Regions from separate parts of the Serratia sp. TSA_7 genome, predicted to be linked through region 2. Evidence: predicted binding sites of a transcription regulator. Region 2 holds the regulator's gene; the other holds the start of a gene.
What was found. The regulator LexA, encoded in region 2, represses DNA repair genes until DNA is damaged. The targets are predictions, from matches to a motif close to TNCTGTATGTACATACAGNA.
Positions count from the first base shown of each region.

Region 1: uvrB (excinuclease ABC subunit UvrB) is a predicted target of LexA. The motif match lies at 1,928-1,947, and genes of this name have one in related genera.

Region 1 is NZ_JBQZFU010000004.1:116,089-119,221, forward strand. It holds gene uvrB (excinuclease ABC subunit UvrB) at 1-1,817, opposite strand, end outside.
Region 2 is NZ_JBQZFU010000011.1:55,522-58,654, forward strand. It holds gene plsB (glycerol-3-phosphate 1-O-acyltransferase PlsB) at 1-389, opposite strand, end outside; gene ACUTQW_RS23085 (diacylglycerol kinase) at 539-907, shown strand; gene lexA (transcriptional repressor LexA) at 1,026-1,634, shown strand; gene dinF (MATE family efflux transporter DinF) at 1,736-3,073, shown strand.

The DNA.
Region 1 (3,133 bases), on a different contig from region 2:
CTGCGGTTGCCCGGCTGGCCCAACTGCAGGATATCGGACACTTTCTTGTTCAGGCCTTTAGGCACGATGCCGTTTTCTTCGTTGAACGCCTGCTGCTTGACGCGGCGGCGTTCGGTCTCGCCAATCGCCCTGGCCATCGAGTCGGTAATTCTGTCGCCGTAGAGGATTGCCTTGCCGTTGAGATTACGCGCCGCACGACCTATGGTCTGGATCAGGGAGCGTTCGGAACGCAGGAAACCTTCCTTGTCTGCGTCCAGAATCGCCACCAGCGACACCTCAGGCATGTCCAGCCCTTCACGCAACAGGTTAATGCCCACCAGCACGTCAAACTCGCCCAGACGCAGGTCACGAATGATTTCGACGCGTTCCACGGTATCGATGTCCGAGTGCAGATAGCGCACGCGCTCGCCGTGCTCTTCCAGGTATTCGGTCAGATCTTCCGCCATGCGCTTGGTCAGGGTGGTAACCAACACGCGCTCCTTGACCGCCACCCGCTTGCGGATCTCGGAAAGCAGGTCGTCCACCTGGGTGGTGACTGGCCGCACTTCCACTATCGGATCCAGCAGCCCGGTAGGCCGCACGACCTGATCGATAATGTCGTCGCCGGACTTCTCCAGCTCATATTTGCCCGGCGTGGCGGACACGTAAATAGTCTGCGGCGCCAGCGCTTCGAATTCTTCAAAGCGCATCGGGCGGTTATCCAGCGCCGACGGCAGGCGGAAGCCGTATTCCACCAGCGTTTCCTTGCGCGAGCGATCGCCTTTGTACATACCGCCGATTTGCGGAATGGTGACGTGCGATTCATCGACCACCAGCAGGCCATCCGCCGGCAAGTAGTCAAACAGCGTCGGTGGCGGCTCGCCCTCGCTGCGCCCGGACAAATAGCGCGAATAGTTTTCAATGCCGGAGCAGTAGCCCAGCTCGTTCATCATCTCCAGATCAAACTGGGTGCGCTGCGTCAGGCGCTGTTCTTCCAACAGCTTGTTGTTGGCCAGCAGCACTTTGCGCCGCTCGGCCAGATCCACCTTGATCTCTTCCATCGCCTGCAGGATCCGCTCGCGCGGCGTCACGTAGTGCGACTTCGGGTAAATGGTGAAGCGCTGTACCACCTGCTCGATCTGGCCGGTCAGCGGATCGAACAGCGAAAGCCGCTCGACTTCTTCATCAAACAGCTCGATGCGCAACGCCAGCTCGTCCGACTCCGCCGGGAAGATGTCGATCACCTCGCCGCGCACGCGGAAGGTGGCGCGCTGGAAAGCCTGATCGTTGCGGGAATATTGCAGCTCCGTCAAACGCCGCAGGATCGAACGTTGATCGATGATCATGCCCTTGGTCAGGTGCAGCATCATCTTCAGATACAGCTCCGGATCGCCCAGACCGTAGATTGCCGACACCGATGCCACCACCACCACGTCGCGGCGTTCCAGCAGCGCTTTGGTGGCTGAAAGGCGCATTTGTTCGATGTGCTCGTTCACCGCGGAGTCTTTTTCAATAAAGGTGTCGGAGCTGGGAACATAGGCTTCCGGCTGGTAGTAGTCGTAATACGAGACAAAATACTCAACCGCATTCTCGGGGAAGAACTCTTTCATCTCGCCATACAGCTGCGCCGCCAGCGTCTTGTTTGGCGCCAGTACCATGGTCGGCCGGTTTAGATCGGCGATGACGTTGGCGATGGTAAATGTCTTGCCCGAACCGGTAACGCCCAACAGCGTTTGATGCGCCAGGCCGTCTTCCAGGCCCTCTTCCAGCTTGCGAATGGCTTCCGGCTGATCGCCGGCCGGTTTGAAATCGGAATGCAGTTTGAAAATTTTACTCATTGACTCGGCTACCCTGTGGAGATGCGCGCGCTCAGGCGGCCATGGAGCGGATGCTCGACGAATGGCCCCTAATTATGGAAAGCCCCGGCGATTTTCGCCAGTGCCTATGATACTGGATATAAAACCAGCTTCAAGCGATTCGTTGCTCAAGATGGCGTAGCCCGCCATTGACCCCGGTGGCGACGCGCAATGGCAAAGCGCCGCCTGATGCGCGCCGGCGGGGCGCGGATGCACCGACAGGGTTACAGTCGCGTGACATTTTTATTGTCAATAACTGATTTATCCCCAAAATCCGTCAAAAATTAACTTATTGATAGCACTGCGGCCAAAAATCATACATAGCCACATCATCAATACATTGGTGGCTTGATTTTAGTTAATTTATTGATATTAAACATATTTAATAAAAAGATGAGAATGCGGCCAACGCGAACAGAACCCGCGCCCGCTCTCGCTTTAAACCGCTTTTCTAAATCTAATGCACAAGGTTATCCACAGGAATAGTGGATAACTCCCACCGCCCCGCCCATGACGGGAGTTGCAGAAAGAACGCTTTTTACCGTTTCTCCTCGCCGAAACGGCTTTTTTAGTTATTTTTTCACAAAAAATTCGCTTTGTTTATGCCGATTAATGCTAAACAGCCCCATTGCCAAAAACACATTTATCCCATTTTTGCGCTCATGTGCTGCATCTTGCCGCAACCGGCGAAATAGTTTGCACCATCACTTTTCCTCACAGCACTGCAACAGTGCAAAAATCGTCCGCGTTAACTTTCCACCGCATTTTTGGCCGGGCCGCTGGGCCAGTCTACACCCGACAAACGGTTAACAAGACAATAACATTCCCCCTTTTTTCCCCGATTGTAAAAGTTGGCCTGAGAGTTGCAATATTGTTTAACGGCAAAAGTGAGACCAGGTGAAATATCGGCGTCGGTACGGCAGGATTAACTGCTCTACGTTCAGCGCTAGCCTGGGGCTAAATAACTGGCAATGACACGACAAAGGCGAAAACACGCTGATAAAACGCCATTAACAACCATTTTTGGCTGTAAATCGTTTATTTTTCCTTAACCGTAACTACCTCGTTAAAGGTAGGCATGCAGCATTTTATTCTGGACATTAAGACACTCGGGAAAGAAACCGCCAAGGCGGTTTAAGCAGTAAGGAGTGGATAACGCAGGGAAGTAGACGTTTGATGGCCGTTCCTGCACTGATGCCGGCCGGTGAAATCGGTGTGGTTTTTAGCAGGAACGCGTTACGCCCGTGCCCATTTGGGCACACATCCACGAGTGGAATACGGGTCTTTGAGGAGAGTGC
Region 2 (3,133 bases):
CCAAACATCACCGACACCGGCAGCATCTGAATATCGAGATCCGGATTGCTGCGGTGCAGATCCAGATAGTCGTGAAACAGTTTTACCGACTCTTCTTTCGGTGTGTAGTAGCGGAACACGCGCGGGCCGTCGTGAATAAACACATGGCTTGGCAGTACGGTGCCGTCTATCTCCAGCGGATTGAGGGGGTCGGGCAAATCCTGCGCCAGGCACTGGGTGCGCAGCGTCAGTAAATCCGCCTTGGAATTATAAGGTAAAACATACAAAATCGGCCGTGAGGGATCCAACCCTAACTCCGTGACCGGATCTGAAGGGATAACCTTACTTCTTACCAACAATTTAAGTGGTAAATTCAATAATTTATAATAAATTTTACGCCAACCTGACATAACAACGTGAAGCCTCTTGTTAGCAATGCGCCGCAAGCATACCAGAAACCGGGTAGCAGATCTGTGGTGTTGGAAAACCGTGAGCCGGGAGAGTTTCCTGACCCAAGCTCTATAATTATGACTTACCTCTGTGAAAGGCACTAAAAAACATGGCAAACCAAGCAACCGGCCTGACCCGTATTATTAAAGCCGCCGGCTACTCATATAAAGGCTTTTCTGCTGCCTGGCAGCACGAAGCCGCATTCCGCCAGGAGCTGGTGGCGACCGTGCTGGCTATCATACTGGCGATCTGGCTGGATGTGGGTGCGATAGCGCGCATTTTACTGATCGGATCGGTGCTGTTGGTCGTGATCGTCGAGATGCTGAACAGCGCGATTGAAGCCATTGTCGATAGGGTGGGCACGGAACACCACGAGCTTTCCGGGCGGGCGAAAGATATGGGGTCGGCGGCGGTAACGCTGACGATCATACTGGCGCTGTTTGTCTGGGGTTCGGTACTCTGGCAACACTTTGCCTGAGTGGAACGCTCCGTTGCGGCGGGGCGCTAATCCCTGATTTTTATTCATTCTTCGGTTCCCAAGCCGCGCTTACCTGTATATACTCACAGCAAGACTGTATAAACAAACAGGGGGCGGAATGAAAGCATTAACTACCAGACAACAAGAAGTCTATGATCTGATTCGCGATCATATTTCGTCAACTGGCATGCCGCCAACGCGCGCCGAGATCGCCATGCGTCTGGGGTTCCGTTCGCCAAATGCTGCAGAAGAACATCTGAAAGCGCTGGCGCGCAAGGGCGTGATCGAGATCGTCTCCGGCGCTTCACGCGGCATTCGCCTGCTGATGGAAGATGAAGAAGGTTTACCGCTGATTGGCCGCGTGGCCGCCGGTGAACCGCTGCTGGCGCAGCAGCATATCGAAGGGCACTATAAGGTGGATCCTTCTTTGTTCAAACCGAGCGCGGATTTCCTGCTGCGGGTCAACGGCATGTCGATGCGTGATATCGGCATCCTCGACGGCGATCTGCTGGCGGTGCATAAAACCCAGGACGTGCGGAACGGCCAGGTAGTTGTGGCGCGTATTGAAGATGAAGTTACGGTCAAACGCCTGAAAAAACACGGCAATGTGGTTGAACTGCTGCCGGAAAACAGCGAGTTCCAGCCTATCGTGGTCGACCTGCGTCAGCAAAATTTCACCATTGAAGGTCTGGCGGTCGGCGTGATCCGCAACGGCGACTGGATTTAATCGCTGCGCCTGAACGTTGTCCTCTGATTTAAATCGCCCCAGCTCTGGGGCGATGTCATTTCTGATTCATTCAAACCCTACCGCCACGGGAACATTTCACTATGCGCCTGCTTTCTGCCTTCACCAGCGATACTGATAAAGCCCTATGGCGCCTTGCGTTACCCATGATCTTTTCCAATATTACCGTTCCGCTGCTCGGGCTGGTGGATACTGCGGTGATTGGCCACCTGGATAGCCCCGCCTATCTGGGTGGCGTTGCTATTGGTGCCATGGCTACCAGCTTCCTGTTTATGTTGCTGCTGTTCCTTCGTATGAGCACTACCGGGCTGGCGGCACAGGCGCTCGGTGCACAGGATCCTCAGGGGTTGGCGCGCGCTTTTATGCAGCCGTTGTGGCTGGCGGTGTTGGCCGGTGTGGCGATTGTGCTGCTGCGCCACCCGTTGATCGATATGGCGTTGCAGATCGTGGGCGGCGATGGCGCGGTGCTGGAACAAGCGCGGCTATTCCTCGAAATCCGCTGGCTAAGTGCGCCGGCGGCGTTGGCCAACATGGTGATCCTGGGCTGGCTGCTTGGCGTGCAATACGTGCGTGCACCGGTGATCTTGCTGATTATCGGTAACCTGCTGAATATCGTACTGGATATCTGGTTGGTGATGGGGCTGGGTTGGAACGTGCAAGGGGCGGCGACGGCGACCGTCATCTCTGAATATGCCACCCTGCTGCTGGGGCTATGGCTTGCCTGGCGGGTGATGCGCATACGAGGCATTTCCGCGCCGATGCTGCGCCAGGCCTGGCGCGGTAATCTGCGGCGCCTGCTGGCGCTGAATCGCGACATCATGTTGCGTTCACTGTTGCTGCAAGCGTGTTTTGCCTCACTGACCATTTTCGGTGCCCGGCTTGGCGGCGACGTGGTGGCGGTAAACGCGGTACTGATGAATTTGCTGACCTTCACGGCCTACGCGCTCGACGGCTTTGCCTACGCGGTAGAGGCGCATTCCGGCCATGCCTATGGCGCTCGCGACGACAGCCAACTGCGCAAGGTATGGCGCGCCGCCTGTCGCCAGGCTTGTTTGGTGGCACTGGCTTTTGGGGTGCTGTATGCCGTTGCCGGGCAGCAAATCATCTCGGCATTAACCTCTTTACCCGAGTTGCGTACGCTGGCGAGCCATTATCTGCCGTGGCAGGTGGTGCTGCCGTTGGTCGGTGTGTGGTGTTACCTGCTGGACGGCATGTTTATTGGCGCGACCCGCGGTGCCGAAATGCGCAACAGCATGGCGGTGGCGGCCGTCGGCTTCGGCCTGACGTTGTTTACCGTACCTGTATTGGGCAACCACGGATTATGGCTGGCGCTGGCGGTGTTTCTGTCGCTGAGGGGCATTGCGCTGGGCTGGTTCTGGCACCGTCACCGGCTGCGCGGTACCTGGTTTAGGGGGCAATAAGACAGAGAGCTTTATAGATAATTGAGTAATTTTTCTTATGTTTTTTATTTATATTTGCTT